3 regions of the Streptomyces sp. NBC_00038 genome follow, and region 3 is predicted to be linked to each of the others. Evidence: riboswitches for the same ligand, from Rfam matches in the RefSeq annotation. Region 3 holds a riboswitch; each other region holds the start of a gene.
The links. Region 3 has a riboswitch for thiamine pyrophosphate ahead of thiC (phosphomethylpyrimidine synthase ThiC). Riboswitches for the same ligand answer to the same signal wherever they lie in the genome.
Positions count from the first base shown of each region.

Region 1: another riboswitch for thiamine pyrophosphate. It lies ahead of thiO (glycine oxidase ThiO); the one in region 3 lies ahead of thiC (phosphomethylpyrimidine synthase ThiC).
Region 2: another riboswitch for thiamine pyrophosphate. It lies ahead of OG219_RS34660 (thiamine ABC transporter substrate binding subunit); the one in region 3 lies ahead of thiC (phosphomethylpyrimidine synthase ThiC).

Region 1 is NZ_JAPELQ010000001.1:2,909,535-2,919,607, forward strand. It holds gene OG219_RS13360 (NAD(P)/FAD-dependent oxidoreductase) at 1-533, shown strand, start outside; gene OG219_RS13365 (hypothetical protein) at 588-1,556, opposite strand; gene metF (methylenetetrahydrofolate reductase [NAD(P)H]) at 1,613-2,536, opposite strand; gene thiE (thiamine phosphate synthase) at 2,693-3,355, opposite strand; gene OG219_RS13380 (Rv2175c family DNA-binding protein) at 3,447-3,812, opposite strand; gene OG219_RS13385 (NAD(P)/FAD-dependent oxidoreductase) at 3,924-5,150, opposite strand; TPP riboswitch at 5,334-5,447, shown strand; gene thiO (glycine oxidase ThiO) at 5,445-6,659, shown strand; gene thiS (sulfur carrier protein ThiS) at 6,656-6,868, shown strand; gene OG219_RS13400 (thiazole synthase) at 6,872-7,666, shown strand; gene pknB (Stk1 family PASTA domain-containing Ser/Thr kinase) at 7,916-9,871, shown strand; gene OG219_RS13410 (deoxyribonuclease IV) at 9,957-10,073, shown strand, end outside.
Region 2 is NZ_JAPELQ010000001.1:7,642,319-7,652,391, forward strand. It holds gene tsf (translation elongation factor Ts) at 1-604, shown strand, start outside; gene pyrH (UMP kinase) at 798-1,568, shown strand; gene frr (ribosome recycling factor) at 1,706-2,263, shown strand; gene OG219_RS34650 (phosphatidate cytidylyltransferase) at 2,263-3,390, shown strand; gene rlmN (23S rRNA (adenine(2503)-C(2))-methyltransferase RlmN) at 3,471-4,577, shown strand; TPP riboswitch at 4,612-4,730, shown strand; gene OG219_RS34660 (thiamine ABC transporter substrate binding subunit) at 4,805-5,893, shown strand; gene OG219_RS34665 (iron ABC transporter permease) at 5,869-7,545, shown strand; gene OG219_RS34670 (ABC transporter ATP-binding protein) at 7,546-8,565, shown strand; gene OG219_RS34675 (maleylpyruvate isomerase family mycothiol-dependent enzyme) at 8,627-9,436, shown strand; gene OG219_RS34680 (LAETG motif-containing sortase-dependent surface protein) at 9,511-10,073, opposite strand, start outside.
Region 3 is NZ_JAPELQ010000001.1:5,250,370-5,260,442, reverse strand. It holds gene OG219_RS23710 (DUF5326 family protein) at 1-70, shown strand, start outside; gene OG219_RS23705 (IclR family transcriptional regulator) at 538-1,338, shown strand; gene OG219_RS23700 (SsgA family sporulation/cell division regulator) at 1,438-1,875, shown strand; gene OG219_RS23695 (YibE/F family protein) at 2,011-3,504, opposite strand; TPP riboswitch at 3,576-3,732, shown strand; gene thiC (phosphomethylpyrimidine synthase ThiC) at 3,725-5,527, shown strand; gene OG219_RS23685 (VWA domain-containing protein) at 5,636-7,084, shown strand; gene OG219_RS23680 (hypothetical protein) at 7,220-8,086, opposite strand; gene OG219_RS23675 (metallophosphoesterase) at 8,269-9,345, opposite strand; gene OG219_RS23670 (LacI family DNA-binding transcriptional regulator) at 9,533-10,073, opposite strand, start outside.

The DNA.
Region 1 (10,073 bases), 2.3 Mb from region 3:
AGGCGGGCGCCGCGCACCGCACGGTCGTCCACACCACCGACCGGGAGCCGGAACTCGACCTCTTCGGACTCGGTACACCGCCCGAGCGGCCGACCGTGTGGGTCGACCGGCCGGACGACCCGCGGCTGCGCCCGGACGACGCGCACGAGTCCGTGGTGCTCACGGCGACGGTGCCGTCCCAGGTCCATCACGACTGGACGGCGGCCGGAGCGGCGGACGCCTTCGCGGACCGCATGGTCGCCGCCGCCGAGCGGGCCGTTCCCGGGCTGGGTGAACGGGTGCTGTGGCGCGAGGTGCGCACTCCCGTGCACACGGAGGAGGAGACGGGCGCGCAGGGCGGCGGCATACCGGCGCCTTCGCTGGCGGGCGCGGCAGGGACCCTGCTGCATCCCGCGAACGGCACCCGCCTGCCAGGCCTGTTCGCGGCCGGCGGCTGGGCCCACCCCGGTGGCGGTCTGCCGCACGCGGGCATGTCGGGCGCGCTGGTGGCCGGACTGATCGTGGAAGGACCGGAGTTCCGGGGCTCGCAGTGACCCCGGTGCGCTGAACGGGAGGAGGCCCGCGCAAGGTCAGGTGCGGGCCGCCACTCAGTACCGGTACTGCTGCTCGTCGTACCCGGTGCCGTTGCCGTTCTCCTGGTACGGGTACGGCTGCTCCGGCGGTAGTTCGCCGCCGTACTCGTCGGTGCGCTGCTGCGGCACCCAGACGCCGCCGGGCGGGGTGGTCTCGGCGCCGTAGGTGCCGGTGGCGTACTGGTCCTGTCCGTAGCCCTGCTGCGTGTACTGCTGCTGCTCGCCGCCGCCGTAGGTGGTGTTGTCGTACGAGGCACCGCTGTACGTCTGCGTGCCGATGTACGGGTCGGAGTAGGCGGCGTACTGCTGCTGGCCGTTGTCGTAGCCGTACTGCTGCTGGTCGTAGCCGGAGTAGCCGTCGTACGCGTAGGCCTGCTGGTCCTGGGCCTGGGCGGCGGCCGCGTAGGACTGGTCGCTGGTGGCCTCGTAGGACTGGTCGGCCGCTGCCGCGTACGCGTTGGCGTCGTAGATGCCGTACGAGCCGGTGTCGTCGGGCAGGGGCTGCGGTTCGTAGACGGCGGTGGTCTCGGCGGCGTTGGGCCTGCCTGAGCCGGGCGGCATGAAGCGGTCGGACTGTGCGGGCGAGAAGACGTTGTCCTCGCCGGCGTACTCGTCGTCCTGGGGATTCACCATGCCGTCGGTCGCTTCGAGGCCGGAGACCTCCAGCGACGGATCCTGGTGTTCCGGCTCGCCGCGGCGGCGCTTGCTCTTGATCTTGTCGGCGCCCTGGCGGTTGCCGACGGCCCAGCCGGCCGCGAACCCGCGGCGGAACGACAGCGTGACGTACGTCTGGCCGACCGCGAAGGCAGCCGCGCCCAGACCGATGACAATCACGGAGGGAATCAGCACGCCGAGGACCACGCCGAGGAAGCCGGCGAAGGCGAGCAGCCGGTAGCGCAACCGCGCCTTGTACTGCAGCAGGACCTCGCCCAGCAGCCACAGTGCGACGATGCCGAACGCGATATAGAGGACCGTCCAGCCCATGTACGCCCCTCTCCCAGTGGCCGCTACGCAGTGTGTCGTACGTGGGTGCGACCGGTCTAGGCCTGCTGCGGGTGGTGCAGACCCAGATTGTCGTAAATTTCCAGCGTCGCCGTGGAGTTGTTGAGCGTAATGAAGTGCAGTCCGGGGACTCCCTCGGCCAGCAGCCTCGCGCAGAACTCCGTCGCGAACTCGATGCCAATGGAGCGTACAGCCGCTGCATCGGCTTTGGCTGTGAGGATTCGCTCTTTCAGGACGTCCGGAATCGAGGCGTTGCTGAGCTGCGGGAGCCTCTCCAGCATCTTCACACTCGTGACCGGCATGACCTCTGGAATCACCGGGGTCTCACAGCCGGCCGCGGCGACGCGGTCGCGCAGGCGGAGATACGACTCGGGGTGGAAGAACATCTGCGTGATCGCGTAGTCGGCGCCGGCGCGGCACTTGTCGACGAAGTGCTCGACGTCGATGTCCCAGGTCTCGGAGCGCGGGTGCATCTCCGGGAAGGCCGCGACGCCGACGCAGAAGTCGCCGGACTCCTTGATGAGACGGACGAGTTCGGCCGCGTAGGTCAGGCCCTTGGGGTGCGGCACCCAGTCGCCCATGGGGTCGCCGGGCGGGTCGCCGCGGACGGCGAGGATGTTGCGGATCCCGGCGTCCGCGTACTGGCCGATGATGTTGCGCAGTTCCGCGATGGAGTGATTGACCGCGGTGAGGTGGGCGACCGGGGTGAGCGTCGTGTCGACGACGATCTGCTGGGTCTCCTTGACCGTGCCCGCACGCGTGGATCCGCCGGCTCCGTAGGTCACGGAGACGAAGTCGGGTGCGACCGCCTCGACCCGGCGCAACGCGTTCCACAGGTTCCGCTCGCCCTTGGGGGTCTTCGGCGCGGAGAACTCGAACGAGTACGTCTTGTTGCCGGTCGCGAGCATGTCGCGCACGGTTCGTGCGCGGTCAGTCCTGGTGGAAGCAGATCCGAGGGCCATACCCGCAGGTTAGCCAGGGGGATCGGGTCCCCCAACCGAACAACCGAGAATTGTCCGATTTGTCGACTTCTTGTCCACCCCTCGGACAGTTTCTGGACAGCTTTTCAGGCCATCGGACCGCTAGTCGGACGGCTTCGCGCCGCTACTCGGACAGCTTCACACCGCACCGCGCAGCCGCTTCGCGAACTCTCCCGCCGCCGCTCCCGGGTCGTCCGCCTCAGTGATCGCCCGTACGACGACGACGCGGCGGGCGCCCGCCTCCAGCACCTCGTCGAGGTTGCCGAGGTCGATGCCGCCGATGGCGAACCAGGGGCGGTCGGTGCCCAGCGAGGCCGTGTACCGGACCAGGTCGAGGCCGGGTGCGTGGCGGCCGGGCTTGGTGGGGGTCGGCCAGCAGGGGCCGGTGCAGAAGTAGTCCACGCCCTCCTGGACGGCGGCTGCCGCGGCCTCGGACTCGGCGTGCGTGGAGCGGCCCAGGAGGACCTCGTCGCCGAGGATGGCGCGGGCCGCGGGAACCGGGAGGTCGCCCTGGCCCAGATGGAGCACGTCGGCACCGACCGCGTGGGCGACGTCCGCCCGGTCGTTGACCGCGAGGAGCTTGCCGTGACGTGCGCAGGCGTCCGCGAAGACCTGGAGGTGCTCCAGCTCCTCGGCCGCCTCCATGCCCTTGTCGCGCAGCTGCACGATGTCGACACCGCCCTCCAGCACCACGTCCAGGAAATCGGCGAGGTCGCCCTGGCGCTTGCGGGCGTCCGTGCACAGGTACACGCGGGCGTCGGCGAGCTGGGCTCGTGCGGCTGCGGCGGCATTGTCGGGCATGGGTGCATCCCCCGTTGTCGGTGCGTGGGGACCACGGCGGCCGGGGTGGTCCGTGGCCGCCGTGGTCCGAACGTCGGACGGTTGGTTCAGGTCAGACGGCGAGCGCCTGGGCGCGACGCTTCACCTCCGTGCCGCGATTCTCGCTGAGAGCCTGCGCGGGGGTACCGGGCAGGCTCGGGTCGGGGGTGAAGAGCCACTCGAGCATCTCTTCGTCGGAGAAACCGTCGTCCCGCAGGAGCGTCAGGGTGCCTGTCAGGCCCTTGACCACCTTGTCCCCGTCGATGAAGGCGGCGGGGACGTGCAGCGCGCGGTTCTCACCACGGCGTACGGCGATCACCTGGCCCTCCTTGACCAGCTGCCGGACTCGGGTCACCTCGACACCGAACTGCTCGGCGATGTCGGGGAGGGTGAGCCAGGCGGGGACGAGAGCATCGATCTTTGCGTCAATCTCGGTCACGGGACAAGCCTGCCATCCCGGACTGACACTCGGTACCCGAGTCCCGGCCCGACCGGGCGCAAAGCGCCCAAAACCTGCGAAGACGGCTCCCCGACGGTGGACCCGTTCCGCCTACGCCGTCGCCGTCTTCAGCGGGCGCGCCGGGTCCGACAGCAGCTCCGGGTCCATAAGGGCGCCCGCCTCGATGAGTTTGCGGCCCTGGGCCAGGTCCCTGGGGCGGCCGATCGCCAGGAGGGCGACCAGGCGGCCGTCGTGGAGCCAGCAGACCGTCCAGGCGGCGCCGGACGGGTCGCCGCGCCAGACGGTGGTGTCGGCGGGCGCGTGGTGACCGACGTACTGGACGAAGCGGCCGAACTGCTCGGACCAGAAGTACGGGACGGGGTCGTACGCGACGGGGGACTCGCCGATGATGTTCGCCGCCACCGTGCGCGGGCCCTGGAGGGCGTTGTCCCAGTGGTGGACCAGAAGGCGGTCCTCGTACCTGCCCGAAGGGAAGGAGGCGCAGTCGCCGACCGCGTAGACGTCCGGGGCGGAGGTGCGCAGATGGTCGTCGGCCACGACCTCGCGGTGGGCGCCGAGCTCGATGCCCGAGCCGCTGAGCCAGGCGGTGGCGGGGCGCGCGCCGATGCCGACGACCACGGCATCCGCGGGCACCCGGGAGCCGTCGTCCAGGACCACCGCGCCGGGCTCGACGCGCTCCACGCGCGCGTGGGTACGCAATGAGGCCCCGCTGTCCGCGTACCAGGCGGCCATCGGCGCGGCCACCTCGGCGGGCAGCGCCCCGGCGAGCGGCCGGTCGGCGGCCTCGACGACGGTCACCACGCACCCCGCGTCACGCGCCGCCGTGGCGAACTCGGCACCGATCCAGCCCGCCCCGACCACCACGATGTCGTGCTGCTGGGCGAGAACGGGACGCAGCCGCTCGGCGTCGTCCAGGGTGCGCAGCAGATGGACCCCGGGGACGCCCTCCGCGCCCGGCAGCCGGATCGGTTCCGCGCCGGTCGCGAGGACCAGGACGTCGTACGGCACCGGGCCCGTGGCGGTGTCCAGCTCATGGTCCTGAGGGCGTACGCCGAGCGCTTCGCGTCCGAGCTGCAGTTCGATGCCCAGCGCCTCGAAGTCGATGTCGAAGGCGGAGCCCTCGGCCTTGCCGAGCAGCACGGCCTTGGAGAGCGGCGGCCGGTCGTACGGCTGGTGCGGTTCCGCCCCGATCAGCGTCACGCCGCCGTCGAAGCCCTGTTCTCGCAGGGCGACCGCGGTCTGCACGCCCGCCATGCCCGCGCCCACGACGACGACCTGCCGTACCGTCCGCTCCTGAACCCGCGTCTTCTCGGTCACCTGATCACCATAGACAGCTGACAATTTGTCAGTCAGTGGGCGTGCTCGGTGACCTGTTCCACATCGCCCATCCTGACCTGTGCCTGGTCGGCGACCGGGGACAGGACGAGGCCGTCGAGCGAACGGGCCATGGACGCGGGCTCCCTTACTGAGACATACGGCAGCGGGCTAGGCTGGCCGACGTAAAGCACTCGCGGGAGTCCGGACGCACCGGGCTGAGAGGGAGGCTGGGACGGCCTCCGACCGTACGAACCTGATCCGGGTCATGCCGGCGAAGGGAGGGGCTGGACGCCCATGTCGCGTACACCGTCAGACACATCCCAGACATCAGACGCACGTCTCGCATCGCAGACATCAAGCACTTCAGACGTCCTTGTCATCGGGGGCGGAATCATCGGTCTTGTGACGGCTTGGCGGGCCGCGCAGCGCGGGTTCACGACCGCGCTCGTGGACCCCGAGCCCGGCGGTGGTGCCGCGCAGGTCGCGGCCGGAATGCTCGCCGCCGTCACGGAACTGCACTACGGCGAGCAGACCCTGCTGGGCCTCAACCTCGCCTCCGCACACCGCTACCCGGACTTCGCCGCCGAACTCACCGAGGCGACGGGCCAGGACCTCGGCTACCGCCGGTGCGGCACCCTGGCCGTCGCGCTCGACGCCGACGACCGCGCCCACCTGCGCGAACTGCACGCCCTGCAACGTCGGTCGGGGCTCGACTCGGAGTGGCTCAGCGGGCGTGAGTGCCGCCGCCTCGAACCGATGCTCGCGCCCGGCGTACGCGGCGGGCTGCGGGTCGACGGCGACCACCAGGTCGATCCGCGCCGGCTCGCCAAGGCCCTGGTCACGGCGTGCGAGCGGGCCGGAGTGGTGTTCCGCCGGACGTGGGCCGAGCGCCTGACCGTCGTACGGGACCGGGCGGCCGGAGTCGTCACCGCGGACGGTACGGAGCTGGCGGCGGGGCAGGTGGTCCTCGCCGCGGGGAGTCTCAGCGGGCGCCTCGCGGGCGTTCCCGACGCCGTACTGCCACCCGTGCGCCCCGTGAAGGGCCAGGTGCTGCGGCTGACCGTGCCGAAGCCGTACGCGCCCTTCCTGAGCCGGACCGTGCGTGCCGTCGTCCGCGGCAGCCATGTCTACCTGGTGCCGCGCGAGAACGGCGAGCTCGTCGTGGGCGCGACCAGCGAGGAGCTGGGCTGGGACACGACGGTGACCGCGGGCGGCGTCTACGAGCTGCTGCGCGACGCCCATGAGCTGGTTCCCGGGATCACCGAACTGCCGCTCACCGAGACGCGCGCCGGACTGCGCCCCGCGTCGCCCGACAACGCGCCGCTGCTCGGCCCCACCGAGCTCGACGGGCTCCTGCTGGCGACCGGGCACTACCGCAACGGCGTCCTGCTGACCCCCGTCACCGGTGACGCGATGGCGCATGCCCTGACCACCGGTGAACTCCCGGAAGTGGCACGCCCCTTCACCCCCAAGCGCTTCAGCCCGGCCCTCACGGAGCAGCCCGCATGAACATCCTCGTCAGCGTCTTCGTCAACGGAGAGCGGCGGCGGATCGCCGCGGGCACCGCTCTCGACACGCTCGTCGCGGCGCTCACCCCGGCCCCGTCCGGTGTCGCCGCCGCGCTCAACGAAACCGTCGTCCCGCGCGGGCAGTGGTCGTCCACCTCCCTCTCCGAGGGAGACCGCGTCGAAGTCCTCACCGCCGTCCAAGGAGGCTGACCCATGGCCGACGATCCCTTTGTCCTCGGTGGTACGTCCTTCTCGTCCCGACTGATCATGGGTACGGGGGGTGCGCCCAGCCTCGACGTCCTGGAGCGCTCGCTCGTCGCCTCCGGCACGGAGCTGACGACGGTCGCGATGCGGCGCGTGAACGCTTCCGTGCACGGTTCGGTGCTGTCCGTGCTCGACCGGCTTGGCATCCGCGTGCTGCCGAACACGGCGGGGTGCTTCACCGCAGGGGAGGCCGTGCTGACCGCCCGGCTCGCGCGTGAGGCTCTCGGCACCGACGTGATCAAGCTGGAGGTGATCGCCGACGAGCGCACGCTGCTGCCCGATCCGATCGAACTGCTCGACGCGGCGGAGACGCTGGTGGACGACGGGTTCACCGTGCTGCCCTACACGAACGACGACCCCGTCCTCGCGCGGAAGCTGGAGGACGTCGGCTGCGCCGCGATCATGCCGTTGGGTTCGCCCATCGGGTCCGGGCTCGGGATCCGCAATCCGCACAACTTCCAGCTGATCGTGGAGCACGCGCGCGTGCCGGTCATTCTGGACGCGGGGGCCGGTACGGCGTCCGATGCCGCGCTCGCGATGGAGCTGGGGTGTGCGGGTGTGATGCTCGCCTCGGCGGTGACCCGGGCGCAGGAGCCCGTGCTCATGGCCGAGGGCATGCGGCACGCGGTGGAGGCGGGGCGGCTCGCCTACCGGGCGGGGCGGATTCCTCGGCGGCACTTCGCCGAGGCGTCGTCTCCTGCGGAGGGGCTGGCCCGGCTGGATCCTGAGCGGCCTGCCTTCTGACTGCCGTCCGTGGTTGCTGCCTCAGGACTTCCCCGCCCGCGCACCGCCCGTTTCCACCCCGTTGAAAGGTGCGGGTCTCCCGTGGGGGTCCCCGCCGTCGGCGGCTGACTCCCGTGGGGGTCCCCCGCCACGGGCGGCTGACGCATGCCGCCCAGCTCGTGCGGCGTGCGTCACAGCTCGGCTGCAGTACAGCTCCGGTATCGGCTGAACGGGTGGGGGGTGACAGTGGCGGCTCGTACACTCACCTGCGTGGATACGACCCTTCAGGACCCGCTTGTCGGGCAGCTGCTCGACGGCCGCTATCGCGTGGACGCGCGCATCGCGGTCGGCGGGATGGCCACGGTCTACCGGGCCCTGGACACCCGCCTCGACCGCGTGCTCGCCCTCAAGGTGATGCACCCGGCCCTGGCCGCCGACGGCTCGTTCGTGGAACGGTTCATCCGCGAGGCCAAGTCGGTGGCCCGGCTCGCGCACCCCAATGTGGTGCAGGTCTTCGACCAGGGGACGGACGGGTCGTACGTCTATCTGGCCATGGAGTACGTCGCCGGGTGCACCCTGCGTGACGTGCTGCGCGAGCGCGGAGCCCTGCAGCCGAGGGCCGCGCTCGACATCCTGGAGCCGGTGCTCGCCGCGCTCGGCGCCGCGCACCGCGCCGGGTTCGTGCACCGCGACATGAAGCCGGAGAACGTCCTCATAGGGGACGACGGCCGGGTCAAGGTCGCGGACTTCGGGCTCGTACGGGCCGTGGACACCGTGACGAACACGACGGGCGCCGTCCTCGGCACCGTTTCGTATCTCGCCCCCGAGCAGATCGAGCACGGCACCGCCGACGCCCGCGTCGACGTCTACGCCTGCGGAATCGTCCTCTACGAGATGCTCACCGGCGACAAGCCGCACTCCGGGGACTCCCCCGCCCAGGTGTTCTACCAGCACCTCCACGCGGACGTACCGCCGCCGTCGGCCGCCGTGCCGGGGCTGGCGTACCAGCTCGACGAGCTGGTCACCTCCGCGACCGCGCGCAACCCCGCGGTGCGCCCGCACGACGCGGTGGCGCTGCTGGGACAGGTGCTTGAGGCGCGGGCAGGGCTCAGCGCCGAGCAGCTCGACGCCGTACCGCCGCAGGCCCTCGCCACGGGTCACCACAACGCCGAGGACCGTACGAGTGTGATCCCGCGCTCGCTGTCCGTGCCGCGCCCGCTGCCGGTGAACGAGCCCGCCGAGTACGCCGATGCCGCCGTGCTCAACGCGACCAGCCGGTTCGAGCGGACCAGCCAGTTCGCGTCCGAGCCGGGCCCGCCCTCGCGGCGCGCCCCGGGCAACTCCCGACGCGGGGTGCTCGCGATCGTCACGGCGCTCCTGCTGGTGCTGGGCGTCGGCGCGGGCGTCTGGTACATCAACTCCGGCCAGTTCACCAAGGTCCCGGCCGTCCTGGCGGTGTCCGAGACGACGGCCAAGGACCGGCTGGAGGCGGCCGGGCTGGACCTCGGGGAGGTCGAGCACGCGTACAGCGACACCGTGGAGCGCGGCACCGTCATCAGCAGCGACCCGGACGTCGGCGCCAAGATCCGTGACAACGACTCCGTGAACCTGACCATCTCCGACGGCCCGGAGACGGTGAAGGTGCCCGACCTCCAGGGCTCCACACTGGCCAAGGCGAAGGCGGCGCTGGAGGACGGCGGCCTGGCGGCGGGCCTGGTCACCCGGGAGTTCAGCGACGACGTTCCCAACGGCTCGGTGATCAGCACGGACCCGGAGGCGGGCACCGAGCGCCACGCGGGCTCGGCCATCGCGATCACCGTCAGCAAGGGCAGCCCGGTGGAGGTGGCCGACGTCACGGGAGCGTCGGTCGAAGACGCCACCGCGGAGCTGGAGGAGGCGGGTCTGAAGGTGAAGATCGCCTCCGCACAGGTCAATTCGGAGTTCGACAAGGGTCTGGTCGCCGAGCAGTCCCCCGGCGGGGGCAATGAGGCCGCCGAGGGCGACACGGTGACGCTGACGATCTCCAAGGGTCCCGAGATGATCGAGGTCCCGGACGTCGTGGGCGACAGCGTCGACGACGCGAAGCAGACCCTGGAGGACGCCGGGTTCCAGGTCGACGAGGACCGCGGACTGCTCAACCTCTTCGGGAACACCGTCAAGAGCCAGTCGGTGGACGGCGGAGACACAGCGCCCAAGGGCTCGACGATCACCATCGAGATCGACTGAGCCGCACCACGCCGACCAGTGAGCCGACCGATGACCACGAGGTCCGCCGACGGGGCGGGCGGGCGCGCGTGACACCCTGACAAGTGTGACCAGCAAGCAGCTCCGCAACCCCGTCGGCGGCCATGTCCCTGTGGCCGGCGGCCTCAACTCCGTCGGCCTGAGCTACGCCCGCGAGCTCAAGGCCGAGACCGTCCAGGTCTTC
Region 2 (10,073 bases), 2.4 Mb from region 3:
GAAGTGCGAGACGGACTTCGTCGCCAAGGGCGAGAGGTTCCAGGCCGTCGCGAACCAGATCGCCGAGCACGTCGTCAAGACCTCCCCGGCCGACATCGAGGCGCTGCTCGCCTCCGAGATCGAGGCCGGCAAGACGGTCCAGGCGTTCGTCGACGAGGCCAACGCCAACCTGGGCGAGAAGATCGTCCTGGACCGCTTCGCCCAGTTCGCCGGCGCGTACGTCACCTCGTACATGCACCGCACCATGCCCGACCTGCCCCCGCAGATCGGTGTCCTGGTCGAGCTGGACAAGGCCAACGCCGAGCTCGCCAGGGGTGTCGCGCAGCACATCGCCGCCTTCGCGCCGAAGTACCTCTCCAAGGAGGACGTTCCGGCCGAGGTCGTCGAGACCGAGCGCCGCGTCGCCGAGGAGACCACCCGCGCCGAGGGCAAGCCCGAGGCCGCCCTGCCGAAGATCGTCGAGGGTCGCGTCAACGGTTTCTTCAAGGACGCCACCCTTCTCGGTCAGCCGTACGCGCTGGACCCGAAGAAGTCCGTCCAGAAGGTTCTGGACGAGGCCGGTGTCACCCTGAAGCGCTTCGTGCGCATCAAGGTCGGCATCTGAGTCCGTACCGCGATCGACGCCCGACCCCGCTGCTAGGGTCGACAGCAGTCGTCCGCGGACGTGGGCACGCGCGCGCGTGTGTCGGACGACAGCAGATCTGACGAGGAGGCCATTGCCGAGCATGGGATGCGAACAACACCCCACCGGCAATGGCCTTCTTTGTATGTGTGACACGTAAAGAGGCGAGAGATCCATGACCACCACGCAGGCCGACAAGGGCGAGAAGACCGACGACGGCAAAGGCACGGGACGCTTCATGCTGAAGCTTTCCGGCGAGGCGTTCGCCGGGGGCGGAGGACTGGGCGTCGACCCCGACGTGGTGCACAAGATCGCTCGCGAGATCGCGGCCGTCGTGCGCGACGGCGCCCAGATCGCGGTCGTCATCGGCGGCGGCAACTTCTTCCGCGGCGCCGAACTCCAGCAGCGCGGCATGGACCGGGCGCGCTCCGACTACATGGGCATGCTCGGCACGGTCATGAACTGCCTGGCCCTCCAGGACTTCCTGGAGAAGGAAGGCATCGACAGCCGTGTGCAGACCGCCATCACCATGGGGCAGGTCGCCGAGCCGTACATCCCGCTGCGCGCCGTACGGCACCTGGAGAAGGGCCGTGTGGTCATCTTCGGCGCCGGTATGGGCATGCCGTACTTCTCCACCGACACCACCGCCGCGCAGCGCGCCCTGGAGATCGACGCCGAGGCCCTGCTGATGGGCAAGAACGGTGTCGACGGGGTCTACGACTCCGACCCGAAGACCAACCCCGAAGCGGTCAAGTTCGACTCGCTCAGCTACGGCGAGGTCATCACCCGCGACCTCAAGGTCGCCGACATGACCGCCATCACGCTGTGCCGGGACAACAAGCTGCCCATCCTGGTCTTCGAGCTTCTGGCGGAGGGCAATATCGCACGGGCCGTCAAGGGTGAGAAGATCGGCACACTCGTGGGTGAACACAGCAGCCGGGCCTGACCGGGGACGAGCCCTGACCGGGGGATGGACAATGTCCTGCCGGTCCGGAACCGTGCAGGAATAAGACGCGACGCAGCCGGCTGCCACCCCTACGAGGAACAGCTGCCGGGCCTACTCAAGACACGCAGGAGCAAGTGGTGATCGAAGAGACCCTCCTCGAGGCCGAGGAGAAGATGGAGAAGGCCGTCGTGGTCGCCAAGGAGGACTTCGCCGCGATCCGCACCGGCCGTGCGCACCCGGCGATGTTCAACAAGATCGTGGCCGACTACTACGGCGCGCTGACGCCGATCAACCAGCTGGCCTCGTTCTCGGTGCCCGAGCCGCGTATGGCGGTGGTGACCCCGTTCGACAAGAGCGCGATGCGCAACATCGAGCAGGCGATCCGCGATTCCGACCTGGGTGTCAACCCGAGCAACGACGGCAACATCATCCGGGTGGTGTTCCCGGAGCTGACCCAGGAGCGCCGCAAGGAGTACATCAAGGTCGCCAAGACCAAGGGTGAGGACGCCAAGATCTCGATCCGCTCCGTGCGCCGCAAGGCGAAGGAGACCATCGACAAGCTGGTCAAGGACGGCGAGGTCGGCGAGGACGAGGGCCGCCGTGCGGAGAAGGAACTCGACGACACCACGGCGAAGTACGCCGCCCAGGTGGACGAGCTCCTCAAGCACAAGGAAGCGGAGCTGCTCGAGGTCTGATGAACGACTCTTCCTGGGGGGCGCCGCCACAAGCCGGGTACTGGGGGCCGTCCGACCAGGGGCCTGTCCAGGGGGCTGCCCCGGCGGGTCCCACGTACGATGCGTATGACGCGCAGCACACTCGCCCCATGCCCATCGTGCCCGACGTACCCGCACACGGCGGAGACCAGGATGACGACCGGGGGGCCGCTCGGCTGAGCGGTCCCCTGTTCCGCGACGACACACCGGCGACGGCGCCCCACGGGGACTCGTCGCAGAAGCCGCAGGAGCCCATGCCCAGCGCCCCACAGCCCGCCCCCGCACCGCAGAAGAAGAGCGCGGGACGCGACTTGGGCGCGGCCATAGGCGTAGGCGTCGGGCTCGGTGCGGTGATCGTCGCATCGTTGTTCATCGTCAAGGCCGTGTTCATCGGCGTGATAGCGGTCGCCGTGGTGGTGGGGCTGTGGGAGCTCACGTCACGGCTCGAGGAGCGCAAGGGCATCAAGGCGCCTCTCGTGCCGCTGGCGCTCGGCGGTGCCGCGATGGTCGTCTCCGGCTACGTCCGGGGTGCCGAGGGCGCATGGGTGGCGATGGCGCTCACCGCGCTCGCGGTCCTGGTCTGGCGTATGACGGAGCCCCCCGAGGGCTACCTGAAGGACGTCACCGCCGGGGTCTTCGCGGCCTTCTACATCCCGTTCCTGGCCACGTTCGTCGCGTTGATGCTCACGGCCGACGACGGTTCGCGGCGGGTGCTCACGTTCCTGCTCCTCGCCGTGGTCAGCGACACGGGCGCGTACGCGATCGGCTGGCGCTTCGGCAAGCACAAGCTGGCGCCGCGCATCAGCCCCGGCAAGACCCGCGAGGGCCTGCTCGGAGCGGTCACCTTCGCGATGGCGGCGGGTGCGCTGTGCATGGAGTTCCTGATCGACGACGGCACCTGGTGGCAGGGCCTGCTCCTCGGCCTCGCGGTCGCGGCCAGCGCCACGCTGGGTGACCTCGGCGAGTCCATGATCAAGCGCGACCTGGGCATCAAGGACATGGGCACGCTGCTGCCGGGCCACGGCGGCATCATGGACCGGCTGGACTCGCTCCTGCCCACGGCTCCGGTGGTGTGGCTGTTGTTGGTGATCTTCGTCGGGTCCGGCTGACCTGCGGTTTTATCGGTTGGGGGCTCGTCGTCCACAGGGCGGCGAGTCCCTCTCCGTATGTCTGCGACACTGGTACAGCCATGCCTAAGCCCGGAGAACTCACATTCGTCGCCCCGCGCGGAGCCAAGAAGCCGCCGCGGCATCTCGCCGATCTCACGCCTGCCGAGCGTAAAGAGGCGGTTGCCGCGATCGGTGAGAAGCCGTTTCGTGCCAAGCAGCTGTCGCAGCACTACTTCGCGCGGTTCGCGCACGACCCCGAGGAGTGGACGGACATCCCGGCCGCCTCGCGCGGGAAGCTTCAGGAGGCGTTGCTTCCTGAGCTGATGACGGTCGTGCGTCATCTGTCGACCGACCAGGAGACCACGCGCAAGACGCTGTGGCGGCTCTTCGACGGCACGCTCGTCGAGTCCGTGCTGATGCGGTACCCGGACCGGGTGACCATGTGCATCAGCTCGCAGGCCGGGTGCGGGATGAACTGCCCGTTCTGTGCGACCGGGCAGGCCGGGCTCGACCGGAATCTCTCCACCGGTGAGATCGTGCACCAGATCGTGGACGGTATGCGGGCGCTCAGGGACGGCGAGATCCCGGGTGGTCCGTCGCGGCTCAGCAACATCGTCTTCATGGGCATGGGTGAGCCGCTCGCCAACTACAAGAGGGTGGTCGGCGCGATCCGCGCGCTGACCGACCCCGAGCCCGACGGGCTCGGCCTCTCGCAGCGTGGCATCACCGTGTCGACCGTCGGGCTTGTCCCGGCGATCAACCGTTTCTCCGACGAGGGCTTCAAGTGCCGCCTCGCCATCTCCCTGCACGCGCCCGACGACGAGCTGCGCGACACCCTCGTACCCGTGAACACACGGTGGCAGGTGCGGGAGGTGCTGGACGCCGGCTGGGAGTACGCGGCGAAGTCGGGGCGCCGGCTGTCCATCGAGTACGCGCTGATCAGGGACATCAACGACCAGGCCTGGCGTGGTGACCGGCTCGGGCGGATGCTCAAGGGCAAGCCCGTGCATGTCAATCTCATCCCGCTGAACCCGACGCCGGGCTCGAAGTGGACCGCCTCGCGGCCCGAGGACGAGAAGGCGTTCGTCGAGGCGATCGCTGCCCACGGGGTGCCGGTCACCGTCCGGGACACCCGCGGTCAGGAGATCGACGGGGCGTGCGGTCAGCTCGCGGCCACCGAGCGGTAACCTGGCTGGGAACAACCGCAGAATCCACATCTTCATATTCCGACAGGGGAGCGCCACAGCGCTGAGAGTGCGGTAGCCGGGTAACCGGTGGGCCGCAGACCCTCAGAACCTTGCCCAGGTCATTCTGGGTAGGAAGTTCGGTCAATACTCAAGCTGTTGCGCCCTGCCCGGGAACTCTCAGGGGTTCCCGGGCAGGGCCGCGTCTCTTCCTGGTCATCCCAGGAGGAATTTCAGTGAGCAAGAAGAAGACGATCACGGCCGTCGTGGTCGGTCTGGGGCTCGTCACGCTCTCCGCGTGCGGCTCGACCGAGTCCGGTTCCGGTAGCGGCGGTGACTCCAAGACCGTGACCGTCGTCAGCCATGACTCCTTCACCTACTCCAAGGACGTGCTGAGCGCCTTCGAGAAGGAGTCCGGGTACACGGTCAAGGTCCTCAAGGACGGCGACGCCGGGCAGGCCGTCAACAAGGCGATCCTCACCAAGGACAATCCGCAGGGCGACGTCTTCTTCGGCGTCGACAACACCCTGCTGTCCCGCGCGCTCGACAACGGGCTGTTCCAGTCGTACGAGGCCAAGGGCTCGGACCTGATCCTCCCGGAGTACCGGGTCGACGAGGACGAGCACCGGGTCACGCCCATCGACACCGGCGACATCTGCGTCAACTACGACAAGGCCTATTTCAGCGAGCACAAGCTGACGCCGCCGCAGTCCTTCGACGATCTCGTCAAGCCCGAGTACAAGAACCTCCTCGTCACCGAGAACGCCTCCACGTCCTCGCCCGGCCTCGGCTTCCTGCTCGGGACCGCTGCCAAGTACGGGGACGACGGCTGGGAGGACTACTGGACGAAGCTCAAGGCCAACGGCGTCAAGGTCGTCGACGGCTGGGAGCAGGCGTACAACGAGGAGTTCTCCGGCTCGGCCGGGGGCAAGAAGGCCAAGGCGGACCGGCCGCTCGTCGTCTCGTACGCCTCCTCGCCGCCCGCCGAGGTCATCTACGCCGACCCGAAGCCGACGACCGCGCCGACCGGCGTCGCGACCGGCACCTGCTTCCGGCAGGTCGAGTACGCGGGGCTGCTGAGCAACGCGAAGAACACCAAGGGCGGCGAGGCGCTCATCGACTTCCTGATCACCAAGAAGTTTCAGGAGGACATGCCGCTGAACATGTTCGTGTACCCGGTGGTCGAGGGGGCCACGGTGCCGGCCGAATTCACCGAGTTCGGTCCGCAGGCCAAGGACCCCGAGACCATGGACCCCGCCAAGATCGCCGCCAACCGTGACCAGTGGGTCAAGTCGTGGACCTCGCTCGTACTGAAGTAGCGCCCCGCGCGCGTAGGAAGTCCCGTCGCGGAGACGCGGCGCGGTTCGGGCTCATGGCCCTGCCCGTCGCGTTCTTCGGCGTCTTCTTCGCCTACCCCGTCGCGGCGATCGTGGCCCGCGGTCTCAAGGTGGACGGGGTCTGGCAGCTCGGCCGGATCTGGGACGTGCTTGCGCAGTCCGACATCCGGCACGTCCTGTGGTTCACCACCTGGCAGGCGCTCGCGTCGACGGCTCTCACGCTGCTGATCGCGCTCCCCGGCGCGTACGTCTTCGCGCGCTTCGATTTCAGGGGCAAGCAGGTCCTGCGCGCGGTGGTGACCGTCCCGTTCGTGCTGCCGACGGTCGTCGTCGGTACGGCGTTCCTGGCGCTGGTCGGCCGGGGCGGGCTCCTGGACGAGCTGTGGGGCGTACGACTGGACACCACCGTCTGGGCGATCCTGCTCGCGCACGTCTTCTTCAACTACGCGGTCGTCGTCCGCACCGTCGGCGGGCTCTGGTCGCAGCTCGACCCGCGTCAGGAGGAGGCCGCGCGGATGCTCGGCGCCTCCCGGTTCGCGGCCTGGCGGAAGGTGACGCTGCCGGCGCTGAGCCCGGCCGTGGCCGCCGCCGCGCTGATGGTCTTCCTCTTCACCTTCACCTCCTTCGGTGTGGTGCAGATCCTCGGCGGCCCCACCTTCTCGACGCTCGAAGTCGAGATCTACCGGCAGACCTCGGAGATCTTCGACCTCTCCACGGCGGCGGTGCTGACGATCATCCAGTTCGTGGCGGTGGGCGCGATCCTCGCCATGCACGCCAGGACCGTACGGCGCCGGGAGACCGCCCTGCGCCTGGTGGCCCCGGAGACGACCGCCCGCCGGCCGCGCGGGGCCGGGCAGTGGGCACTGCTCGCCGGGGTGCTCGCGAGCATCGCCGTGCTGCTCGTGCTGCCGCTCGGCGTGCTGGTCCAACGGTCCCTGGACGCACCCGACTTCGGGTACTACCGAGCGCTCACCTCCGACGACAGCGGCATCTTCCTGGTCGCGCCGATCGAGGCGATCGGCAACTCGCTGCAGTACGCGCTCGCCGCCACCGCCATCGCCGTATTCATCGGCGGTCTGGCGGCCGCCGCGCTCACCCGGCGTGCGGGCCGGCTCGTGCGCGGCTTCGACGCGCTGCTGATGCTGCCGCTGGGGGTGTCGGCGGTGACCGTCGGGTTCGGGTTCCTGATCGCGCTCGACGAACCGCCGCTCGACCTCAGAAGCAGCTGGATCCTGGTGCCGCTGGCGCAGGCCCTTGTCGGTGTCCCCTTCGTCGTACGGACCATGCTGCCCGTGCTGCGGGCGGTGGACGGGCGGCTGCGGGAGGCGGCGGCGGTGCTCGGGGCGTCGCCGTGGCGGGTGTGGCGCGAGGTCGATCTGCCGATGGTGCGGCGGGCACTGCTGGTCGCGGCCGGGTTCGCCTTCGCGGTGTCCCTTGGCGAGTTCGGGGCGACCGTCTTCATCGCGCGGCCCGACAACCCGACGCTGCCGGTCGCCGTGGCCCGGCTGCTCGGGCGGGCGGGTGACCTCAACTACGGCCAGGCGATGGCCCTTTCGACGATCTTGATGGTGGTGTGCGCGGTGTCGCTGCTGCTGTTGGAGCGGGTACGGACCGACCGGACCGGGGAGTTCTAGATGCTGCTGAGCCTTGAGACCGCGACCGTGCGCTTCGGCGGGCGGGCGGTGCTCGACGCCGTCGATCTCGGGGTCGCCGAGCACGAGATCGTGTGTGTGCTGGGGCCGAGCGGCAGCGGCAAGTCGACGCTGCTGCGGGCGGTGGCCGGGCTCCAGGCGCTCGACGCCGGCCGGGTGCTCCTCGACGGCCGCGACCAGGCGGGGGTGCCCGCACACAAGCGGGGCGTCGGTCTGATGTTCCAGGACCACCAGCTCTTCCCGCAGCGGGACGTGGGCGGCAATGTCGGGTTCGGGCTCCGGATGCATGGCGCGAGCAAGGCCGAACAGGCCGTACGCGTACGGGAGTTGCTGGAGCTCGTCGGGTTGCCGGGCGCCGGACACCGGGCCGTCGCCGCGCTCTCCGGTGGTGAGCAGCAGCGGGTCGCGCTCGCGCGTGCCCTCGCGCCGCGTCCCCGGCTGCTGATGCTCGACGAACCGCTCGGCCAGCTCGACCGCTCGCTGCGTGAACGTCTCGTCGTCGAACTGCGGGAGCTGTTCGGCGAGTTGGGTACGACCGTGCTCGCCGTCACGCACGACCAGGGCGAGGCCTTCGCGCTCGCCGACCGGGTCGTGGTGATGCGCGACGGACGAATCGCCCAGTCCGGTACGCCACTTGAGGTCTGGCAGCACCCCGCGGACGAGTTCGTGGCGCGCTTCCTCGGCTTCGACAACGTGGTGGACGCACGGGTGAGCGGGGAGGTGGCGGACACTCCGTGGGGGAAGGTCCCGGTGCCGGAGGACACCCCGCAGGGGCCGGGCACGCTGCTCGTACGGCCCGCGGGAGTACGGCTGGTGGACGCGGCGGAGGGGCTGCGCTGCACCGTCGCCGCACGCACCTTCCGGGGCACCCATGTCGCCGTACAGCTGCAGCCGGAGGGCGCGCCCCGGCTCGAAGCGGCGTGCACGCTCAGGGACGCGCCGGAGCCCGGTGACCGGGTCGGGGTCGAGTTCGACGCGGCTGAGATCGTCGTCCTGGGCTGACCGCCCGGCGCCGCCGAAATTGCCGTACTCGAGGAGTCACCCGCCGCATAAGGTGCGGCTCATGACGCTACTCGGACCACTCGGGCATGACCGCTACTGCGATGCGATCGAGCTACAGGTGCGGCAGTTGAGGGACGTGGTGACCTCGGACGGTGTCGAGCTGTCCGCGACCGTGCCGACCTGCCCCGACTGGTCGTTGGAGCAGCTCCTGCGGCATACGGGCGGGGCGCTGCGCTGGGTCGAACTCCTCGTCCGTACAAGGGCGCAGGAGAACGTCCCCGAGGGGGGCGTGCCTTTGGCCGGGGGCCCGGAGGCCGAGGGTGATCCCGCCGCTCTGGACGCCTGGCTCGCGGAGACCGGCGAGATGCTCGTCCGCACGTTGCGGGAGGCGGGGTCCGACACGCGTGTGTGGGCGTGGGCCGGGGTGCACGACTCCGGCTTCTGGGCGCGCCGGATGACGCACGAGCTGGCGATCCACCGCGCCGACGCCACGCTGGCCGCCGGGCTGCCGTACGAGGTCGAACCGGATGTGGCCGCCGACGCGATCGACGAATGGCTGGGGATCGTGGAGTACGTGCAGCGGACTCAGCCGCACGACGCGGCGGCGGAGCTGCGCGGCCCCGGTCGCAGCATTCACCTCCACGCCACCGACACGAACCCCGAGCTGAATGCCGAGTGGGTCGTCGAGCTCACCGAGAAGGGGGTCGTCTGGCGGCGGGGTCACGAGAAGGCGACTGTCGCGCTGCGGGGGCCGCTGACCGACGTACTGCTGGGCTTCTACCGCCGACTGCCGCTGGAGGGCGGGCGGTTGGAGGTGCTGGGGGAGCGGGAGCTGCTGGAGTTCTGGCTGGAGCGGGCGACGTTCGGGTAGCGCCCGCACGACGACAGGCGTGTGGCCCGCCTCCTCGGAGAGGGGACGGGCCACACGTTCGTGCGATGTGAGGATCAGGCCTTCGTCGCGCCACGGCGGCGCATACCGAAGAACACTGCTCCGCCACCGATCAGGACGAACGCACCGGCGACACCGGCGATCACCGGGGTGTTGGAGTTCGCACCGGTCTCGGCGAGGTTGGACTCACCGGCCGCGGGGGACGGGGCGTTGCTGCCCGTCGTCGCGGGGGTGGTGCTCTCGGCGGGCGACGGGGTCGCCGAGTCCGAGGGCTCGTCGGACGGGGAAGGTGTGTCCGACGGCTCCGGGGTCTCCGACGCCGGAGGAGTCTCCGTGGTCGTGCAGGCCTCGGCCGGCGCGACCAGGTTCGGCTCGATGTCCTCGTCGACAGAGTTGTTCTCGGCCTTGATGTGGACGCGGTACTCGGCCTTGGGCAGCCAGTCCTCCGAGAACGAGACGGTGGCGCCCTCGCGGGTGCCGACCACAGTCTCCTCGCCGACGAGCTTCGCGTCGGCGCCGTTCGACTCGAGGTAGACCGACACGGTGGCCTTGACGCCCGAGGGGTCCACGTCGGTGACGGTGATGATGCCCTTCCCGTTGTCGTCGCACTCGGCGACGG
Region 3 (10,073 bases):
ACTGGTCGGCGGACTGATCTACGTCGTGCGGAAGTTCACTACGAGCTCGTCGTCGCGCAGCGACTGGTGAGGCGTGAGTGACGCGTGAGCGGGCGAGTGATCGGTAACGGGTAAGCAATCGGTAACGGGTGAACCCGTAAAGGGAAGCCGAGGTTCCCTCGGGCGAGGGAAGTTTTCCGGCGGGGCCGTCTGCGAGCGGTGGCGGGCGGTTAAAGTCCGGAAGCTCGACGCGGGTCGACCCCGCGGGCAGCGCACACTTCCCTCCCGTGTCCCCCCGCACGGGCGGTTCCCCTCGCGCTCAGGGAGTACCCCTTGGCCACGGTTGACACCGCACCCGCAACCTCGCACGCTCCACCCGTCCAGCGGTCCGGCGCGCCCGCCGGGTCACGCGTCCCGCCGACCCAGCCACGTACGTCGCCCGCAGAGGCACACCTGGCACAGACTTCGCCGGCAGAGGCGCCCGGCGCAGGGACCCCGACCCCTGAGACAGACACTCCGCCAACGGCTACGCGCACCCCGCCCGGGGCCGCGCACGCTCTGCTCGCGGGGTCACGAACGCCCCCGGCAGAGGCCGCGCCCCTGGAAACCCACCCCACGACCCTCATCGGCTCCGTGCAGCGGGCGATGCGCCTCCTGGAGGCCGTCTCGGCCCGCGAGCACGGAGCGCCCGCCAAACAGCTGGCCCGGGAGGCAGGACTCGCGCTGCCGACGGCGTACCACCTGCTGCGCACTCTGGCCCACGAGGGCTATCTGCGCCGCGAGAAGGGGCTGTTCTTCCTCGGTGAGGCCGCCGAGCGGTTGAGTAGCAGCGGAGCCCAGCAGAAACGTCGCAGCACGATGAGCGACGCGCTCGCACACTGGCGCGATTCGATCGGTGTACCGGTGTACTACGCGACGTACCGCGACGGCGAGATCGAGATCATGTGCGTCGCCGACAGCCCGGGCAATCCCGCGGTCGAGGAGTGGGCCGATTTCCGCGAGACCGGGCACGCCCACGCGATCGGACAGTGCCTGTTGTCACAGCTGGACGAGAAGGCCCGGAGGGATCATCTCGACCGCTATCCAGTGCAGTCGATCACTCCGTACACGGTGCGTGACAGCGACAGCCTGCTGCGGCGCCTGGAGCGCATCGGCCGGATGGAGCCCGTGATCGAACGGCAGGAGTACGCGCTGGGCACGGTCTGCGCAGCGATTCCCATCACGGCCGGCACCACCGCATCGACCATGGCCATCTCCGTACCGTCGCACCAGGCCGACCGACTGCTCCCCGCCGCGCGCCGGTTGCAAGGCGAAATCGGCAGGCTGCTAGGGACACTCGCCATCTCTATCAGTATCTGAAAACTCACTCCTTGTGATCTGACGTGTACGTTGAGCAAGATTTCAGCAGTGTCAGGGGGACGATTCCTGGCCAGTCGACGGCAAACGACGGGGTAGGCGATGCGTGAGTCGGTGCAGGCAGAGGTCATGATGAGCTTCCTCGTGTCGGAGGAGCTCTCCTTCCGCATTCCGGTGGAGCTGCGATACGAGACCTGTGATCCGTATGCCGTGCGGCTGACCTTTCATTTGCCCGGCGACGCGCCCGTGACCTGGGCGTTCGGGCGGGAGTTGCTGGTCGACGGCGTGGGCCGCCCGTGTGGCGACGGTGATGTGCACATCGCGCCCGCCGACCCGGACGCGTTCGGTGAGGTGCTGATCCGGCTTCAAGTGGGCGGCGATCACGCGTTGTTCCGGTCCGGGGCGGCGCCGCTCGTGGCGTTCCTCGACCGCACGGACAAGCTCGTGCCGCTCGGGCAGGAGCGTTCCCTCGCGGACTTCGACACGCATCTCGACGAGGCGCTGGACCGCATCCTTGCGGAGGAGCAGAGCGCGGGCTGAAGCGCCTTCGATGCCCCCATGTGGAGTAACGCTTCCTCAAGTGGTCACGGTCTCGGGCACCTGAGCTCGGCACCAAGGGGCGGCGCCAGGGGACGGGGCAGTGACGGGGTCAAGTGGCCTGAGCGTCGGGCGACTTCAGTGCTTGCGGCGGCGGCCCTTCCCGCCCCGCACCGGCGTCCTGGCCCCCACCGGCTCCGCAGGGGCGGTGGGGGCCTCCGGTCGGCCGGCCGGAGCCCCGGGGCGGTCGGCGGAGACCACCAGGGCAGCCAGCAGCGTGGTGACCGGTACCGCGGCGACCAGGCCGATCGAGCCGACCAGGGTGCGCACGATCTCCTCGGCGACCAGTTCGCTGTTGGCGACCGTGCCCACGCTGCTCTCCGCGATCGAGAAGAGCAACAGCAGAGGCAGCGCCGCGCCCGCGTACGCCAGGACGAGCGTGTTGACGACCGAGGCGATGTGGTCGCGGCCGATGCGGATGCCCGCGCGGTACAGCCCGCGCCAGCCCATCGAAGGGTTCGCCTCGTGCAATTCCCAGACCGCGGAGGTCTGCGTCACCGTCACGTCGTCGAGCACACCGAGCGAACCGATGATGATGCCCGCGAGCAGCAGGCCGCTCATGTCGATGGACGGATACAGACCGTGGATCAGGCCGGTGTTGTCGTCCGTGTTCCCGGTGAGTGACGCCCAGTCGATGAACCCGGAGCCGAGCAGCCCGATCAGCAGCAGAGAGAGCAGTGTGCCGATCACCGCCACCGAGGTCCGGGCCGACAGTCCATGGCACATGTAGAGCGCGATCAGCATGATGGCGCTGGATCCGACGACCGCCACGACCAGCGGGTTCGAACCCTGCAGGATCGCGGGCAGGATGAAGAGCGTCAGGATCATGAAGCTGATGGCCAGCGCGATCAGCGCCATGACGCCGCGCATCCGCCCCACGACCACGACGATCAGGGCGAAGATCCCGGCGAGCACCGTCATCGGGATCCTGCGGTTCACGTCGCTGACCGAGTACTGCAAGTCCTTGGGCGCGGAGGGTTCGTACGCGACCACGACCTTCTGGCCCTCGTGCAACTGGCGTGACTGGTCCGGCTGGACGATCTCGGTGAACGTACGGCCCTTGTCGTTGCCGGTGTCGACCCGGATCGTCGCCTTCTTGCAGTCGCCCGTCGCCTGCTGCTGCGCGGAGGAGCCCTCGGCGGTGGACGTGTCGCCGGTCGGGGTCTCCCCCGAGGCGTTCACGGAGTCGCAGTCCACCTTGTCGACCTTGGTGACCGTGGCCTGCTGGGTCTGCCGGTCGAAACCGACGCCGGTGCGTTCGTGTGCCGGGGCGCCGCCCGGCCAGAGCACGACGAGTCCCACGACGACCGCGGCGGCGAAGGGGATCAGCACCGCGGCGATGACCTTGCGCAGATGCTTGGAGACGGGAGCGGCGGGGCCATGGCTGTGACTGTGCGAGTGGCCGTGGCCGTCGCCCGGTCCCTGCCCGCCACCGGACCCCTGCCCGCCGCCCGGCCTTTGACCGCCGCCGGGGCCTCCGCCACCGCCCGGACCGTGTCCGTGGCCGTCGCCGGGACCATGCCCGTGGGGCGGCTCGGACGGCGGAATCGGGGGCTGCTGCATCGTGGTCACCGACCGATCATCGCAAGAACGGACAGGGCCCACTGTTCAACGCGTCCGATGTGACGCTAGCGTGGAGGCACCTTTGCACACGCGGGAGCTCGGAGCACCGGGCTGAGAGGGCGCTGACCTTCGTCTCAGCGATGTTTCACATGAAACATCGGCAGACGGAAGCCGCTGCGTCGACCGCCGAACCTGTTACCGGGTAATGCCGGCGTAGGGAGTAGGTCTCATGACCAACAAGGACGCACGCACGCCTGCCTCCAGCCAGACGGACGGGGTTTCCGTACCGTCCCAGAACGGCGAGGCCGGGCAGTCCATCGGCTGGCACAAGGCGTATGTCGGGGGTTCGCGCCCCGACCTGCGCGTGCCGGTCCGTCAGGTGCACCTCACCAACGGACAGTCCGTCACGCTGTACGACACCTCCGGCCCGTACACCGATCCGACCGTCGAAACCGATGTACGCCGGGGTCTGGCGCCGCTGCGCGAGAACTGGATCATCGCCCGCGGTGACACAGAGGAGTACGCGGGCCGCCCGCTCCGTCCCGAGGACGACGGGATCAAGCACACCTCACCGCGCGGAGGCCTCCGCAACCTCGACGCGGTCTTCCCGGGGCGGCCGCGCCAGCCGCGCCGGGGCCGCTCAGGACTGGCCGTGACGCAGCTCGCGTACGCCCGTCGCGGGGAGATCACGCCCGAGATGGAGTTCGTGGCGGTCCGCGAGAACGTCGATGCCGAGGTCGTGCGCGAGGAGATCGCCGCCGGTCGCGCGGTGCTGCCCGTGAACGTCAACCACCCGGAGATCGAGCCGATGATCATCGGCAAGCGGTTCCTGGTGAAGGTCAACGCCAACATCGGCAACTCCGCGGTCACCTCCTCGATCGAGGAGGAGGTGGACAAGATGACCTGGGCCACGAAGTGGGGCGCCGACACGGTCATGGACCTGTCCACCGGTCGCAACATCCACACCACCCGCGAGTGGGTGCTGCGCAACTCCCCCGTCCCCATCGGCACGGTTCCGCTCTACCAGGCGTTGGAGAAGGTGGACGGCCGCGCCGAGGAGCTGACCTGGGACATCTACAAGGACACGGTCATCGAGCAGGCCGAGCAGGGCGTGGACTACATGACGGTCCACGCGGGCGTGCGCCTGCCGTTCGTGCCGCTCACCGCGAACCGCAAGACCGGCATCGTGTCGCGCGGCGGCTCGATCATGGCGGCATGGTGCCTGGCGCACCACCAGGAGAGCTTCCTCTACGAGAACTTCGAGGAGCTCTGCGAGATCCTCGCGGCGTACGACGTCACGTACTCGCTCGGCGACGGGCTGCGGCCCGGGTCGATCGCGGACGCCAACGACGCCGCACAGTTCGCGGAGTTGAGGACACTCGGGGAACTCAACACGATCGCGAAGCGTTTCAATGTTCAGACCATGATCGAAGGCCCGGGACATGTCCCGATGCACAAGATCAAGGAGAACATCGACCTTCAGCAGGAGATCTGTGATGAAGCTCCGTTCTATACGCTCGGCCCGCTGACGACGGACGTCGCGCCTGCGTACGACCACATCACCTCCGGTATCGGTGCCGCGATGATCGCCTGGTGGGGCACGGCCATGCTCTGCTACGTCACGCCCAAGGAGCACTTGGGCCTGCCCAACCGTGACGACGTCAAGACCGGCGTCATCACCTACAAGATCGCCGCCCACGCAGCCGACCTCGCCAAGGGACACCCAGGCGCGCAGGTCTGGGACGACGCGCTGTCCGACGCCCGCTTCGAGTTCCGGTGGGAGGACCAGTTCAACCTGGCCCTCGACCCGGACACGGCACGGGAGTTCCACGACGAGACACTGCCGGCCGAACCGGCCAAGACGGCCCACTTCTGCTCCATGTGCGGGCCGAAGTTCTGCTCCATGAAGATCTCGCATGACATCCGACGCGAGCACGGAGGCACGCAGACGGAGATCGAGGAGGGTATGGCTCAGAAGTCCAAGGAGTTCGCCGCCGCCGGTAATCGGGTCTATCTGCCGTTGGCGGACTGAGGTCGCGGGTACGAGGGGCGTGGTGACCGGGGTCGTCCGATGCGCGGAGTTGTGCGCGTATGTGTATCGGACGGCTCCGGGGGCGGGTTCTCTCGGCAGACTGGGCGTATGACATCCACATCCATGAGCAAGGGTGCCAATCTTCCCGTCGATGCCGGGGCCGTACACGTGGTGCTCGGCTGGTCCGGAGGGTCCGGTGCGCCGGACGCCGATGCCTCCGCGCTGCTGCTCGGTGCGGGTGGACGGGTGCGGGACGACGGGGACTTCGTCTTCTACAACCAGCCGCAGCACGCCTCCCGGGCCGTACGTCATCTCGGGAAGCGGCAGGACGCCGGTGCCACGACGGACACGGTCGAGGTGGACCTGCGTGCCTTGGAGCCGGACATCGAGCGGGTCGTCCTGTGCGCCTCGGCCGACGGGGGCACCTTCGGTGAGTTGTCCGGGCTGACGCTGAGGCTGCTCGACGCCGGGACGCGGGACGAGCTCGCGTACTTCGAGATGGAGGCCACGACGGAGACGGCGTTCATCGGTGGTGAGCTGTATCTGCGGGGCGGTCGGTGGAAGTTCCGCGCGGTCGGACAGGGGTATGCGTCCGGGCTCGCGGGCCTGGCCACCGACTTCGGGATCAGTGTGGACGAGGAGCCGGACGCCGCCGTAGCCTCGCCGACCGTCGCTTCGGCGGCCACTCCGGCTTCCGCCTCAATGGCCACGCCGACGGCGGCTCCCCGGCCCGTGCCTTCGGCAACGCCCGCAGCAGCCCCCGGGCCCGTGCCCGCGCCGCAGAGCCCTCGTCTCACCAAGAGCGAGGAGCAGCTGCCCCTGGACATGCGCAAGCGGCTCTCCCTGCGCAAGGAGCAGGTGGCCGTCAGTCTGAAGAAGCACGGTGCGGTGGGGGTCAGGGCGCGCGTGGTTCTGGTCCTTGACGCCTCCGGATCCATGTCCGGGCTGTACTACAAGGGCGTTGTGGCCGACGTGGTGGAGCGGATGGTCGCGGTCGCCGCGGAGTTGGACGACGACGGAGTGATGCAGGCATGGACGTTCGCGTCCAACGCCGCCCGGCTGCCGGATCTGAGCCCGGGGGAACTGCCGGAGTGGCTGGAGCTTCATGTCCGGGTCGGGGAACTGACCCTGTTCCGGCGGAAGAAGGCGCGCAAGGGTCTGAAACCGGGGCAGGTGGACATGCGGGCGGTCGGCATCCAGAACGAGGAGCAGAAGGTGATCGCCGAGGTCCGTTCGTACGTCCGTGAGCACCCGGCCGCAGATCCCACGCTGGTGCTGTTCTTCTCCGACGGCGGTGTCTACCGCAACAAGGAGATCGAGAAGGAGCTGCGGGAGTCGGTGGAGGAGCCGGTCTTCTGGCAGTTCGTGGGATTGGGCCGGTCCAACTACGGCGTGCTGGAGCGGTTCGACCAGCTTCCGGGCAGGCGCGTCGACAACGTGGGCTTCTTCGCCGTCGACGACATCGCAGGCCTCCCTGACCCGGAGTTGTACGACCGGCTGCTGTCCCAGTTCCCGGCCTGGGTGACCGCGGCACGGCAGCTGGGGATCATCATCTGACCCGCCGTCGCGTGGGAGCGTACGCAGCCCGCCAGCCGGGTCCGCTAGCCGCCAGCCCGGAGCCGGGCCCGCACCGATGTGGCGCGAGCACGGCTCCCCGTCACGTGACCGTCCCGGATGTCGGCGTACCGGGGGTCACTCCGGCTGGTGTTCAGGCCCTCCGAAGTCCGGGCTCGAGAAGTCCGGGCTGCTGTAGCTGGGCCGTGGCCCTGCCGCCGGGCCGCCGTCGGGGCTGCTGAACCCCGGCCGGTTGTAGCCGAGTTGCGGCATGCGGCTGATCGGCGCAGGGGATGTACGACCCATTGCCGCCGCGCCCGGATCCGCGAGTGCCTCCCTGAGGAACGGCAGGATGCCGCGCGCCAGCAGGGCATCGCGCCAGGCTTCCCTGGCCCGGGCGACCTGTTCGTCGAGTTCGCCGCGCGCTCCGGCCTGGAGCGAGGACGAACCGTTGCGCAGGGCCGTGAGAAGCAGTCCGACCGCGGCGACCAGAATCGCGGCCGCCGTGACCGCGCCGAAGACCCACCCGGTGGTGAGGAGGGTCTTGGCGAACGCCGGCTCGGGGTCGAGCATCTTCAGGATGTACCCCACGAGCAGGAAGATCGCCGCGGCTGTGCCGGCGAGGACGGGGGCGAGCACCGCGACGACGGCGATGGCGCCGGCTCCGGCTGTCTCGGTGACCTCCCCCACGGTGGCGGCGAGCCCCATCGCGCTCGAGCCCGGCTCCGCGGAGCCGGCTTCCTTGCGAACGGGCGGGGTGGTCGGCGCCGGATGGCGCAGTTCCTCACGGACCTTCACGTAGTGCTGGTACTCGGCTGTCGCGGCCGCCGTGATGAGCGCGGTGGCGTTGAGTGCCATGGTGCGCAGTTGTTCCGGGTTGAGCCGCTGGCCGACAGCGGCGAGTTCCGGGCGGTGTGGTGCGGAGCGCAGCGCCTCATCGAGGATCCGCTCGTATTCCTGGCGGTCCTCGCTCAGCAGGTGCTGCGGAACGCTGTTCATCTGCATCCCCCGATGCTCCGTAGGGCTGATGGCTCGCACGCTGACGAGCCGTTGGGCAGAAACGGAGGGGAGCCTGCTACGGATAGTCCGATGGTAGAGCGGTGACGGCACGCCGTGACAGGGGGTTTCCAGAAATTGCCCCCTGGCCAGCGCAGTCCTCCGTGGGGGGACGCCTGCCCGTTGAACCCTCAGTTATCCAATGGCAGTTGCTGGACCAGCAGTTTTCCGGCCATGGTCACGCCGCCGTCCATCGCGATGGCCAGTCCGTCGGCGTAGAGATGCGGCCCGTCGACGACGGGGCCCGTACTGTCTTCGCCGTCCTCCGAGCCCACTTCGCCGAGCAGGTACGGGATGGGGCTGTGGCCATGGACGATGCGCGTGCCGCCGTATGCGTCCAGCAGGGAGCGTACGGCCTCGGCGCCGCCGTCGTCGCGGAAGGCGAAGCGCTTGGTGAACTTGCGGAACAGGTCCCAGCACTCGTCCGCGTCATTGCGGGTGAGGGTTTCGCGGATGGTGTCGTTGACCGCTTCGATGGAATCGCCGTAGTCGAGATAGGCGGTGGTGTCGGAGTGCACCAGGAGGTGTCCGTCGACCTGCTCCATGGCGTCGAGGCGGGCCATCCACTGCAGATGGTGGTCCTGGAGACGGTCCATGTCGGTCTTCTGGCCGCCGTTGAGCAGCCAGGCGGCCTGGAAGGTGGCGGTGCCCGCGCCGGAGTTGACGGGGGTGTCGGCGAAGCGCTTGGCGCCGAGCAGCAGCAGCTCGTGGTTGCCCATGAGCGCCTTGCAGTAGCCGCCGGCCGCGGCCGCCTCGGCGGACAGCCGCATCACCAGGTCGATCACGCCGATGCCGTCGGGGCCGCGGTCGGTGAAGTCGCCGAGGAACCACAGGCGCGCGGTCCCGGCGGACCAGTCGCCCGCGGCGTCGATGAGGCCCTGCTCCTGGAGCGCGGCGACGAGCTGGTCGAGATAGCCGTGCACATCACCCACGACGTACAGCGGCCCGGGTCCGTCGTCGGCCTCCGGAGCGGCGGGGTCGACGGTGACCTGAACCGTGTCACCCCGGTTGATGACCGGCAGATCACGTCGCGTCGGCGTGTAGCCCTCGGGCTCCTCGGCGGGTCCCGCACCCTCGTCGGGTGGCGTGTTCTGTGCGTACGGACCGGCCTCGTGGACGTACGCGGGCACCCGGAAGTCGCGCAACGTCGCCGCCCGCGCCAGCTCGGGTCCCTGACCGGCCCCCTGAGTCATCGACCCCTCCACCACCATCGCGCCGCATCTGCACCGGATCGGACTGCCTGGTCGCAGCGGCCCGCGGTGTCGTGGGCCCATCATAGGAATGCGGATCGCGCCATGTGATGACCCAGGGGTGGTGAATCGGGGCAGGAGCCCAGTTCACCGGGGTTTTTGCCCGAATTGGGCGGGGCTTTCCCCGCCCTTTCTTTACCGGGCGTCAACCTTTCTCGGGTGATCGGGGCGGACTCACCGTCGTACGCGGCGGACGGCGTTCGGAGGAGGTCCGCACGATCAGCTCGGTCGGTATCACCTGCTCGACCGGTTGGTCCGATTCGACCCCCTCGATCGCGTCGATGAGGAGCTGGACCACCGCTGTGCCGATTCGGCGCGGTTTGAGCGAGAGTGTGGTGACCGGCGGCTCGGTGTTCGCGTAGACGGTGGACTCGCTGCAGCAGACGAGGAGCAGGTCGTCCGGTACGCGCAGGCCGTAGCGTCTGGCCGCGGCCAGCAGGTCGGTGCCGTTCGGGTCGAAGAGCCCGTAGACGGCGTCGGGCCGGTCGGGGCGGGCGAGCAGCCGGTCGGCGGCGACGGCTCCCGCGCACGGATCATGCGCCGGGTAGGCCTCGTACACCGGATCCTGGCCCACGCGCTCGCACCAGCGCAGGTATGCGGTGGTGGAGAGGTGGGTGTACGTGTCGGTGGTGGTGCCGGTGAGGAGGCCGATCCGGCGGGCTCCGGCGTCGGCCAGGTGGTCGAGG